Regions from separate parts of the Pseudomonas sp. BF-R-19 genome, predicted to be linked through region 2. Evidence: riboswitches for the same ligand, from Rfam matches in the RefSeq annotation. Region 2 holds a riboswitch; the other holds the start of a gene.
The links. Region 2 has a riboswitch for cobalamin ahead of KGB28_RS05055 (CbtB domain-containing protein). Riboswitches for the same ligand answer to the same signal wherever they lie in the genome.
Positions count from the first base shown of each region.

Region 1: linked by a shared signal. The riboswitch ahead of cobO (cob(I)yrinic acid a,c-diamide adenosyltransferase) and the one ahead of KGB28_RS05055 (CbtB domain-containing protein) in region 2 are both predicted to bind cobalamin.

Region 1 covers NZ_JAHBDN010000073.1:1,227-7,489, reverse strand. Annotated here, with positions in the region: gene KGB28_RS21720 (C40 family peptidase) at 1-164, shown strand, start outside; gene KGB28_RS21715 (C40 family peptidase) at 330-866, shown strand; gene KGB28_RS21710 (O-methyltransferase) at 885-1,547, shown strand; gene KGB28_RS21705 (PQQ-dependent sugar dehydrogenase) at 1,654-2,967, opposite strand; gene KGB28_RS21700 (hypothetical protein) at 3,035-3,619, opposite strand; cobalamin riboswitch at 3,773-4,006, shown strand; gene cobO (cob(I)yrinic acid a,c-diamide adenosyltransferase) at 4,088-4,699, shown strand; gene KGB28_RS21690 (cobyrinate a,c-diamide synthase) at 4,696-6,096, shown strand; gene bluB (5,6-dimethylbenzimidazole synthase) at 6,093-6,263, shown strand, end outside.
Region 2 covers NZ_JAHBDN010000034.1:84,460-90,722, reverse strand. Annotated here, with positions in the region: gene cobN (cobaltochelatase subunit CobN) at 1-1,553, opposite strand, end outside; gene cobW (cobalamin biosynthesis protein CobW) at 1,557-2,627, opposite strand; cobalamin riboswitch at 2,730-2,943, opposite strand; cobalamin riboswitch at 3,120-3,346, shown strand; gene KGB28_RS05055 (CbtB domain-containing protein) at 3,467-3,658, shown strand; gene KGB28_RS05050 (CbtA family protein) at 3,670-4,377, shown strand; gene KGB28_RS05045 (cobalamin biosynthesis protein) at 4,374-4,787, shown strand; gene cobM (precorrin-4 C(11)-methyltransferase) at 4,871-5,617, shown strand; gene nfuA (Fe-S biogenesis protein NfuA) at 5,761-6,263, opposite strand, start outside.

The sequences.
Region 1 (6,263 bases), on a different contig from region 2:
TCTACCTGGGTGACAACCAGTTCATCCACTCCAGCAGCCGCCGCAGCGGTGGTGTGCGCATCGATAGCCTGGGTGACAGCTACTGGAGCAAGACCTTCATCGAAGCCAAGCGCGCCCTGGCAATGGCACCTAACGCGTCGCCAATCGTCACTGCACGTAAATAAGCGGACATTTTGTAAGGCGAACTTAAAGTCTTACTTGAAGTTTGTCGCGTAGCCGCTAGAATCTTGATCTACGAATGATGGCAAACCGCCTGCGTCCCACGCAGGCGGTTTTCTTTTCTGCGCTCCCCGCAGAAAAAGCCGCAGCCAGATCAGGATGTTCTGCTTATGACGACGTCGGCCCGCCTCGCAATCATGTTCTTCGCAGCGCTGCTCAGTGCCTGCGCCAGCCGCACACCGCCTCCTGCGCCGGTGGTTCGCGCTCCCATCGTATTTGGTTCCTCACAAGCTTTTTCGCCCGAAGCGGAAGACGTACTGTTTCGCGCGCTCGGTCTGGTGGGCACCCCTTATCGCTGGGGTGGCAATACGCCGGATTCCGGGTTTGATTGCAGCGGCCTGATCGCTTACGTGTACCGCGATGTCGCCGGCATTGCCTTGCCGCGCACCACGCGCGAGATGATCTCCATGCAAGCGGCGAATGTGGGCAAGGAAGGCCTGCAAACCGGTGACCTGATTTTCTTCGCCACCAATGGCGGTTCCCAGGTCAGTCATGCCGGCATCTACGTGGGAGAAGGGCGTTTCGTCCACGCGCCTGCCACCGGCGGCACCGTGAAGCTCGACAGCCTGTCCAAGGCTTATTGGCAAAAGGCTTATCTGAGCGCCAAGCGTGTTCTGCAGCCTGAACACCTGGCGCGTAATCCGTAACCTTCGGAGCCGGTGCTCATGACTGCTCGCACGCTCAATCTCGACGACGACCTGTACCAATACCTGCTCGATGTTTCGCTGCGCGAAACGCCACTGCTCAAGCGCTTGCGCGATGAGACCCAGGCGCTGCCAATGGCACGCTGGCAAGTGGCGCCTGAGCAGGGACAGTTTCTTGCTTTGCTGGTGAAACTGACGGGGGCCAGGCGCTTGCTCGAGGTCGGTACCTTTACCGGCTACAGCGCGCTGTGCATGGCGGCGGCGTTGCCCGCTGACGGTTCGCTGATTTGCTGTGACATCCCCGGCGACTACAACGCCACCGCACGGCGCTACTGGCAAGAGGCGGGGCTCGCCGGGCGGATTGACCTGCGACTGGCCCCGGCGCTGGAAACCCTCGCCGAGCTTGAGCGACAAGGGCAAGGCGAGCAGTTCGACCTGGTGTTCATCGATGCCGACAAGGCCAACTACCCGGCTTATCTGGAACACGCCCTGCGATTGCTGCGGGTTGGTGGTCTGGCGGTGTTCGATAACACCCTGTGGAGCGGGCGCGTGCTTGAGGCCAGCCCCGAGAGCGCGGACACCCGGGCGATCCAGGCGCTCAACCGGGCCTTGAAAGACGATGTGCGGGTGGATCTGTCGTTGTTGCCGTTGGGCGATGGTTTGACCCTTTGCCGCAAACGCTGAGCCCCTGTGGGAGCGGGCTTGCTCGCGAATGCAGGCTGTCAGTCGACTAATATTCTGACTGAAGCACCGCCTTCGCGAGCAAGCCCGCTCCCACAGGTCAAGTGACTTACTTGACTGCCGAAACCCGCCACACCTTGTTCCCCACATCATCGGCCACCAACAGGTCGCCCTGGCGGTCGATCACCACACCCACCGGGCGTCCCATGGCCTGTTCCTTGTCGTTGAGAAATCCGCTGAGCACTTCAACGGGCTTTCCGACGGGTATGCCCGCGCTGAACGGCACGAAAATCACTTTGTAGCCACTGTGGGGGTTGCGGTTCCATGAGCCGTGCTGCCCGATGAATGCCCCTTGGGTGAACGGCGGCGGCAGCTTGCTGTTTTCTGCAAAGGTCAGGCCCAGTGATGCCGTGTGCGGGCCGACGGCGTAGTCCGGGGCGATAGCCTTGGCCACCAGGTCCGGGTTTTGCGGCTCGACGCGAATATCGACATGCTGGCCGTAGTAACTGTACGGCCAGCCATAAAAAGCGCCGTCCTTCACCGAAGTGATGTAGTCCGGCACCAGGTCACTGCCGATTTCATCCCGTTCGTTGACCGCGGTCCACAGCGCGCCACTGTGCGGTTCCCAGGCCATGCCGTTGGGGTTGCGCAGGCCGGAGGCGAAGATCCGCTGCTGGCCGGTGGCACGATCCACTTCCCAGATCGCCGCGCGACCTTCTTCCTTGTCCATGCCGTTTTCGGCGACGTTGCTGTTGGAGCCCACGGTCACGTAGAGCTTGCTGCCGTCCCTGCTGGCGATGACGTTTTTGGTCCAGTGGTGGTTCAGCGGGCCGCCCGGCAGGTCGACAACCTTGACCGGCGGCGACTTGATCTGCGTATCGCCACTTTCATAGTGAAAGCGCAGCAGGCGATCCGTGTCGGCCACATACAGGTCATTGCCGACCAGGGTCATGCCAAAGGGCGAGTTAAGGTTTTGCAGAAACACCGTGCGGGTTTCCGCGACGCCATCGTGGTCCTTGTCGCGCAGCAAGGTGATGCGGTTGGCGCTGGGCACACCGGCCCCGGCGCGGCCCATGACTTTCTTCATCACCCAGCCGCGAATGCCTTTACCGTCTTCGGGTTTGGGTGGTGCACTGGTTTCCGCCACCAACACGTCGCCATTGGGCAGTACATAAAGCCAGCGGGGGTGATCCAGGTCTTCGGCAAAAGCAGCCACTTGAGTGCCCGTGGCGGCAATGGGTTTCGCACCCTGTGGCCAGCCGATGGCCGGGGCGATGTTCACGGTCGGAACCAGTGTCTTGTTGGGCTCAGGTAGTTGAGGTGACGGGCCGGTACCGTCGGAGACTTGCAGGCGGGAGGTCTCGCCACAAGCGGCGAGCCCTGCGCCAAGCGCGATAACGAGAGCGAGCGGGGGCGTGCGCATGCTGGTCTTCCCTATGAATGCCTTGTTCTAATCATAGAGAAGCGTTGTCGTCCGATGGTTCAACCCCTCAGCCGCGTGCTTCCTTGAACAGCACCGCAATGCCGGGGTGATAGTTGCCGGCTTCGTTGCGCAACTTGCGGTAGGCATAAGGGAAATACCAGGCGACAGCGCAGCTGTGTTCCTTTTGCAGGTCGTCGACCATGTCCTGGAGTTCTTCCGGCGTGGCGCCCTGCTGGGCTTTTTGCGGGGCGACGAACAGGCAGCCGAGTTTCAGGTCGCTGGCGTGGCTCAGGCGCTTCGCATCGCTGGCGATGTCGAGCAAGGCCTGGGACAGGTTGAGGCTGTTGACCCGTGGCCAGCGCTGGCTGGTCTGGATGTAGGCGCGGGTTTCAGGCGAGGCCAGGAGCAGGTCGGCGCGGCTGTTGCGTTCGCCTTCTTCCATCTGTTTGCGGGTGGGCGCTTGTTGCAGCGTGACCATCTCGGCCATCCAGGCGGCGGCAGACAGCAGTCCGAGATTGGCCTTTTCGTCGTGCCAGTACGGTGTGTCGCCATCACCGCGGACGGCATTGTAACGGTCGATGCATTCGAACCAGCGCTCAAGCACCGGGCGCAGGAATTCCAGCTTTGGATTGCTGATGATCATGCCTTGCATGGGCTCACCCTTGTTGTTGTGTTGTGAGTTTGTGGCTCTTTGATATCACTGCTGAGAGCGTGGCACAAGATTGACGTCAGTTTATTGATTGATGGCAGTTATTCGGTCGATGGCCTCCCGGCTTTAATTGACGCTCCACCCCCAACCCTCTAACCTTCGCGGCTTGTTTCAGGTGCTCTGTGGCTTGGGTCGACAGAGTGAAACAGGGAAGCCGGTGAGTGAGTCCTTCTGTTGGTCGAAGGCCCGCAATTCCGGCGCTGCCCCCGCAACGGTAAATGAGTGAAAACTGTGTGTGATGCCACTGTGTCGATTCGATGCGGGAAGGCGCACAGTCCGGCCCCGCGCCACTCATGAGCCCGGAGACCGGCCTGATTCATCCAGCGGCATCACGGTGGGCGATGCCAGGCTTTTTGCCTTCTATTCTTGTGCCTGCCCGCCGTTATTCCTGCCTCAACGGAGAGCTCCCCCATGACTGATACCCCCGATCGTGACGAACGCCATCTGGCGCGCATGCAGCGCAAAAAAGCCGTGATCGACGAGCGCATCGCCAATTCCCCGAACGAGTGTGGCCTGCTGCTGGTACTGACCGGCAACGGCAAGGGCAAGAGCAGCTCGGCTTTCGGCATGCTTGCCCGCGCCATGGGGCACGGCATGCAATGCGGCGTGGTGCAGTTCATCAAGGGCCGCAACAGCACGGGGGAGGAGTTGTTCTTCCGGCGCTTTCCCGAGCAGGTGCGTTTTCACGTGATGGGCGAAGGCTTTACCTGGGAAACCCAGGACCGCCAGCGCGACATCGCCGCCGCCGAAGCCGCCTGGGCAGTGTCGCAGCAACTGCTGCGCGATCCGTCCATCGGTCTGGTGGTGCTGGATGAGCTGAACATCGCCCTCAAGCACGGCTACCTCGATCTCGATCAGGTGCTCAGTGACTTGCAGGCCCGGCCGCCGATGCAACACGTGGTGGTCACCGGTCGTGCTGCCAAGCCGGAAATGATCGAGATGGCTGACACCGTCACCGAAATGGGCGTGATCAAACACGCTTTTCAGGCCGGGATCAAAGCGCAGAAAGGCGTCGAATTGTGAGTCAGCCTCGGCACTGTCCGGCGGTATTGATTGCCGCGCCAGCTTCCGGCCAGGGCAAGACCACCGTCACCGCGGCACTGGCCCGATTGCATCGCAATCAGGGGCGCAAGGTCCGTGTATTCAAGTGCGGCCCCGACTTTCTCGATCCGATGATCCTCGAACGCGCCAGCGGTGCGCCGGTGTATCAACTGGACATGTGGATGGTCGGCGAGCAGGAGAGTCGCCGGTTGTTGTGGGAAGCCGCCGCTGAAGCCGACCTGATCCTGATCGAAGGCGTCATGGGGCTGTTCGACGGTACGCCGTCGAGCGCCGATCTGGCGCGGCATTTCGGTGTGCCGGTGCTGGGGGTGATCGATGGCACCGCCATGGCCCAGACCTTTGGCGCATTGGCCCTGGGGCTGGCGCGTTATCAGCCGGACTTGCCGTTCGCCGGCGTGCTGGCCAATCGTGTCGGCACGCTGCGCCACGCGCAACTGCTCGAAGGCAGCCTGACTGAAGGTTTGCGCTGGTACGGCGCGCTGTCCCGGGAAACCGGGATCGAATTGCCGAGCCGACACCTGGGGCTGGTGCAGGCCAGTGAGTTGAACGATCTCGACCTGCGCCTCGATGCGGCAGCCGATGCCCTGGCCAGCAGTTGCGAGGTCGCGCTGCCACCAGCGGTCGAGTTCGCCGCCCCTGATGTCATCGCGGTCGAGCCGCTGCTGGCCGGAGTGCGCATTGCCGTCGCCCGCGATGAAGCCTTTGCGTTCACCTACGGCGCGAGCCTGGATCTGCTGCGGGCGATGGGCGCCGAGTTGTCGTTCTTCTCGCCGATCCGCGACCGAGCGTTGCCGGAGGCGGACAGCCTGTATCTGCCGGGCGGTTACCCGGAGCTGCACCATGTTGCGCTGGCGCAAAACACTGCGATGCTCGACGCGATCCGCGCCCACCACCGAGCAGGCAAACCGTTGCTCGCCGAGTGTGGCGGCATGCTGTATCTGCTCGATTCCCTGACTGATGTCGAGGGCACTCGCGCCGAACTGGTTGGCTTGCTGGCCGGTGATGCGGTGATGCAAAAGCGTCTGGCAGCGCTGGCGTTGCAAGCGGTGGAATTGCCGGAAGGTTTGCTGCGCGGGCACACCTATCACCATTCGCTGACCACCACTGAACTGCCGCCGATTGCCCGGGGCTTGAGCCCTAACGGCGGGCGCGGAGCGGAGGCGGTCTACCGTGAGGGGCGGATGACCGCCTCTTATGTGCACTTTTATTTTCCGTCGAACCCCTCGGCGATTGCCGCGCTGTTTGCGCCGGACCTTGAAGCCGCCTTCGCGAGCAAGCCCGCTCCCACAGGGGATTGCGTTTCTTCAGGCCGCTCACCTTCAAATGTGGGAGCGGGCTTGCTCGCGAAGCGGCCATGAGCGACAACGCATTCTCTGAAGCCGAACGCGCAGCGGTCTATCGTGCCATCGCCGAGCGCCGCGACATGCGCCACTTCAGCGGCGGCACCGTCGAGCCCGAATTGCTGCGGCGCCTGCTCGAGGCCGCGCATCAGGCTCCCAGTGTCGGCCTGATGCAGCCCTGGCGC
Region 2 (6,263 bases):
GCGCTCGGGTCGACCTGATAACCCCGGGCCGGTTGAATGCCGACGAAGGTCAGGCCAAAACGCAGGCCGGCGATCATCATCCGCCCGCTGCGACACATCGGGTCGCTTTCCGGCGCGCCCCAACGTTCGAGCACCGCCGCGCGGTTGGCTTCGGGCAGTGCATTGAACATCGCCAGATAGTCATCCATCCCCAGGCTTTGCTGGCACGGACGCAGGTCGAGGGTCTCGAGATCGTTGCTGACGCCACCCAGCAACTGCTGGATCAGCGCGGTGCCGCTGTCCGGCAACTCAGCCGGCAACGGATAACCTTCGGCATGCAGCGCCCGCAGGATATTCAGCGCGGCGGCCGGGGTATCGAGGCCGACGCCGTTGCCGATGCGACCGTCGCGGGTCGGATAATTGGCGAGAATCAAGGCAATGCGTTTTTCCGCATTGGGCACCCGCGCCAGATCGACCCAGCGCCGCGCCAGTTCGGCAACGAAATCCATGCGTTCCGGTTGTGGCCGGTAGCAGACCACATCCGACTGACTGCGTTCACTGCGCCACGCCAAGTCCTTGAAACTGATCGGGCGGCTGATGATGCGTCCGTCCAGTTCCGGCAAGGCAATGTGCATCGCCAGGTCACGGGGGCCGAGGCCCTGTTCGCTGGCGCGCCAACCCGGTTCGTTGTCCTGGGCGCAAATCGCCTGGATCACCGGAATATTGCGGCGAAACGGGCGCAGATGCGGTGCTTCGGGACTGGATTGGGCAAAGCCGGTGGTGTTGAGGATCACCGAGACGCTGGCCTCGTCGAGCCAGTCCTCGACCACGCAAAGACAACCGGGCTCTTTCAGACTGGCCAGCGCGATCGGCAACGGATTCAACCCCGCGGCCTGCAAGCGCTGGCAAAAAACATCAATGAAAGCCGTGTTCGCCGCCTGCAAATGCGAGCGGTAAAACAGCACCGCCGCCACCGGTTGACCCGCTTGCCAATCGGCTTGCCAGTCACTCAGTGCGGCGCAGTGTTTGTGCGGATGGTATATCGCCGTGCGCGGCAAGGTTTGCGGCTCGCCCCAGGTGTAATCACGGGCCAGCCAGCGGTTGGCCAGACAGCGGAAGAAATCGAGGGCGTTGCCCATGCCGCCCTGGCGCAAAAACTGCCAGAGCCGGTCGCGATCCTCCGCGCCGACGGTGCTCAGGTCACTGAGCTCCGGATCCGGGCGATCATCACCTGGCACCAGAATCACCTGCACACCGCGCTGCGACAGCTCGACCAGGCGCTCAATGCCGTAACGCCAATAGGCGATGCCGCCGTGCAGCGAAATCAGGATCACCCTGGCGTGACGCAGCACTTCATCGACGTACAAATCCACCGAGGCATGATTCTGCACCTGCATCGGGTTGGCCAGGCGCACGCTCGGGTAATCGTCGGGCAACTGCTGCGCCGCTTCGGCGAGCAGCGCCAGGCTGGAATCGCCGCTGCACAGGACCACCAGTTCGGCGGGGGTTTGTCCAAGGTCGGCAATGTTGTCATCCGACACGAAACCGCCGGGCTGGGTCCTGAGCAGGTGCATGGCTTACACGCTGAGCGCGGCGCGCAATTGCGCTTCGAGAACAGTGGCGTCCAGTTCCTGGCCGATCAGCACCAGACGGGTGACTCGCGCTTCTTCGGCGCCCCACTGGCGGTCGAAGTGCTTGTCGAAACGCGTGCCCACGCCCTGGATCAGCAGGCGCATCGGCTTGTTGGGGATCGCCGCAAAACCCTTGACCCGCAGGATGCCGTGTTGGACCACCAGTTGGGTCAGCGCATCCAGCAGCAGGCTTTCGTCGGCTTGCGGCAGTTCGATGGAGATCGAATCGAAGGCGTCGTGATCGTGGTCATCATGATCGTCGTCGCCATCGTGATGATGGTCGTGGTGGCTGTGACGGCTGTCGATGTGTTCTTCGGAGCCGGCACCCAGGCCGATCAGCACGTCCAGCGGCAGGCGACCGCTGCTGGCTTCAATGATTTTCACCGCTGGCGGCAATTCCTCGGCGACTTCCAGGCGCACGCGGGCCAGGTCCGCCGGGTTGATCAGGTCGGCTTTGTTGAGGATCACCAGGTCAGCGCTGGCCAATTGGTCGGCGAACAGTTCGTGCAGCGGCGATTCGTGGTCCAGGTTCGGGTCGAGCTTGCGCTGGGCGTCGACCTGATCCGGAAACGCGGCGAAGGTGCCGGCGGCCACGGCCGGGCTGTCAACCACGGTGATCACCGCATCCACCGTGCAGGCGCTGCGGATTTCCGGCCACTGGAAGGCCTGCACCAGCGGCTTGGGCAGGGCCAGGCCGGACGTTTCGATGAGGATATGGTCGAGATCACCGCGACGGGCCACCAGTTCGCGCATCACCGGGAAGAATTCTTCCTGGACGGTGCAGCACAGGCAGCCGTTGGCCAGCTCATAGACACGGCCGTAGGCTTCTTCTTCGGTGCAACCGATGGAGCACTGCTTGAGGATTTCGCCGTCGATGCCCAACTCGCCAAATTCGTTGACGATCACCGCGATGCGGCGACCCTGGGCGTTGTCGAGCATGTGCCGCAGCAGCGTGGTCTTGCCCGAGCCGAGAAAGCCGGTAACGATGGTGACGGGGAGTTTGGCCAGTGTTTTCATCGGATGCCCTATGGCTAATGTGGCGGGCATACGGGACGACGACCGACAACGCGGACGCGCGTGCCTGAAGAGTTCGCCACCGGATCACCCCGCCCGGTTGAAAGTGAGAATCTGTGACGAGGCAGGTCTCCTGGCTGACGGTGTGCCGGCCTTGAGCCTGGCATTCGCTGCGCCTTCCCGCCGGCCTCATGGATTGAGCCTGCAGTGGCGTGGCAACGAACATCACCGTTCACAGTTGCGGGGGCAGCCGCGGCATCGACCGCGTTCCCTTCTTAGCTTCGGCAGACGCCGAAGAACCTCGAAAGCGCAAGGCTACGCATGGTCTTGGGGCGGGTCAATGTCTTGTGGTGCCCTCACTGGCCCCATCGCGAGCAAGCTCGCTCCCACAGATGACCGCGTTCCAATGTGGGAGCGAGCTTGATCGCGATGAAGGCGACTCGGTCTTCAGTTGAGAACCCTTGCCAATTGACGCCCCACCCCCGCCCATGCTCTCCTACACACCTTGTTACGGGTGCCCTTCACAGGGTGAAACGGGAAACCGGTGAATCATGTGCTTTACTCTTAAGCCATGTCAGTCCGGTGCTGCCCCCGCAACGGTAAGCGAGCGAAGCGTCAGATCCACTGTGCCACTGCGGCATGGGAAGGTGATGCTTTCAGGTTCAGGCCCAGGTCTTTGCCCCTCGTGAGCCCGGAGACCGGCCCGCAACACAAAGTGACCAGTACGGTCGCTGAACCAACAAACCCGCGGTGGGCGGGCGCTGTTTGAACCTCTGCGCGCCTGGTCGTGCGGGGGTTTGCATACGCTCTTATTCCCCGCTGACAGACCAGAGGGAAACGCCATGTCGATCATCAGCAGCGCCGAACACACATCCGCGAGCACCACCTCAACCCTGACCCAACGTCTGGCCGCCGCCGTCTGCGCGTCGATCCTGGGCGCCTGCCTTGTGTATTTCGCCGGCTTCTCGCACATCGAAGCGGTGCACAACGCCGCCCACGATACCCGTCACAGCTCCGCGTTCCCGTGCCATTGAGAGCTGTCGACATGATCAAGCGTATTGCGCAAACCGCAGGTTTCACCGGGCTGTTGGCCGCCCTGTTGCTGACCCTGCTGCAAAGCTTCTGGGTCGCTCCGCTGATTTTGCAGGCCGAGACCTACGAAAAAACCGAACCGGCCGCTGTTGAAATGCATGAACACGCCGACGGTGCGATGGCTGCCCATACCCACGATGCACAAGCCTGGGAGCCGGAAGACGGCTGGCAGCGCGTGCTGTCGACCACCGGTGGCAACCTGGTGGTGGCCGTCGGTTTCGCCCTGATGCTGGCCGGCCTGTACACCTTGCGTGCGCCGACCAAAACCTCGCAAGGCCTGCTCTGGGGCCTGGCCGGTTATGCGACGTTCGTGCTCGCGCCGACCCTCGGCCTGCCACCGGAACTGCCAGGCACCGCTGCCGCCGATCTGGCACAACGGCAACTGTGGTGGATCGGTACCGCCGCCTCCACCGCCGTCGGTATCGCGCTGATCGTGTTCAGCCGGCACTGGCTGATGAAAGTCCTCGGCGCGGCGATCCTCGCCGTTCCCCATGTGATTGGCGCACCACAACCGGAAGTGCATTCGATGCTCGCTCCAGAGGCGCTGGAAACCCAGTTCAAAATCGCTTCGCAACTGACCAACGTGGCGTTCTGGCTGGCCCTGGGCCTGATCAGCGCCTGGTTGTTCCGTCGCAAAAGCGATGGCCAATACCACGCATGACTGACGTCAGCACAGCGCCGACCCTGGTGGTCGGCCTGGGCTGCCAACGGGGCTGCCCTGTCAGCACGTTGCTGGCGCTGCTCGATCAGGCGTTGGAGGCGCACCAGATTGCGCGTCATGAAATCAAGGCGCTGGCCAGCATCGATTCGAAGCGCGACGAACCTGCGCTGATCGAACTGGCTCAGCAGCTTGGCCTGGAATTGATGTATTTCAGCAGTGAACAACTGGCCGCTTATGAACCGCAACTCAGTCATCAATCGCAAATAGCGTTTGAACGCACCGGTTGCTACGGCGTGGCGGAAAGCGCCGCACTGGCCCTGGCGGAACAACTGGCCCAGGCCCCGGCAAAACTGCTGATTCCACGGCAAAAATACGCCCAGGCAACACTGGCATTGGCCGGCGCTGCGTAAAAAACCGATAATCCCCGCCTTTGATCATGAACATTCTTCATCTGAAGCCCTGTTCAGACTCTTTTTCCCCACAGGAACCGACGATGACCGTCTACTTCATTGGCGCAGGTCCCGGCGACCCCGAACTGATTACCGTCAAGGGCCAGCGGCTGATTCGCAGCTGCCCGGTGATCATTTATGCCGGTTCCCTGGTGCCCGCCGCCGTGCTGGAAGGTCACTGTGCCGAACAGGTGGTCAACAGCGCCGAACTGCATCTGGAACAGATCATCGACCTGATCAAGAGCGCCCACGCCAAAGGCCAGGATGTGGCCCGGGTGCACTCCGGCGATCCGAGCCTGTATGGCGCCATTGGCGAGCAGATTCGCTATCTGCGCGAGCTGGGCATTGCGTTCGAAATCGTACCTGGCGTGACGGCCACAGCCGCTTGCGCAGCGCTTTTGGGTGCGGAACTGACCCTGCCGGACATTTCGCAAAGCGTCATCCTGACGCGCTACGCCGACAAGACCGCCATGCCACCTGGGGAGGAATTCTCCAGCCTGGCGCAGCACGGCGCGACCATGGCGATTCACTTGGGGGTCAATCACCTGGCGAAGATCGTTGAGGAACTGCTGCCCCATTACGGCGCCGATTGCCCGATTGCCGTGGTTCACCGCGCGAGCTGGCCGGATCAGGATTGGGTGGTGGGCACGCTTGAGGATATTGCCGGGAAGGTTGAAGCCAAGGGGTTTCGGCGTACGGCGTTGATTCTGGTGGGTCGTGTGCTGGGCAGAGACCATTTCAGTGAATCGTCGCTGTATCGCGCGGGGCATGCGCATCTCTATCGCCCATAGCGCCCTCTTCGCGAGCAAGCCCGCTCCCACACTTGGAATGCATTCCCCTGTGGGAGCGGGCTTGCTCGCGAAGGCGTCAGTGAATTCAACCCATAAAAAACGGCGCTCACGGGACGCCGTTTTTTTATGCCGCAGCGAACACCTTAGTAGTAGGCGTTTTCTTTCTGCGTGTGGTCGGTCACGTCGCGAACACCCTTGAGCTCAGGGATGCGCTCGAGCAAGGTGCGCTCGATGCCTTCCTTCAGCGTCACGTCGGCCTGGCCGCAGCCCTGGCAACCACCGCCGAACTGCAGGACAGCGATGCCGTCTTCGACCACGTCGATCAGGCTGACCTGACCACCGTGGCTGGCCAGCCCCGGGTTGATCTCGGTTTGCAGGTAGTAGTTGATGCGCTCGTTGACCGGGCTGTCGGCGTTGACCATCGGTACCTTGGCGTTTGGCGCCTTGATGGTCAGTTGGCCGCCCATGCGGTCGGTGGCGTAGTCGACAACGGCATCGTCCAGGAAGGCTTCGCTGAAGTGGTCGATGTACGCGGTGAAGCTTTTGAGCCCCAGCGCGGTGTCTTCGGGTTTTTCTTCGCCCGGCTTGCAGTAGGCAATGCAGGTTTCGGCGTACTGGGTGCCAGGCTGGGTGATGAAGACGCGGA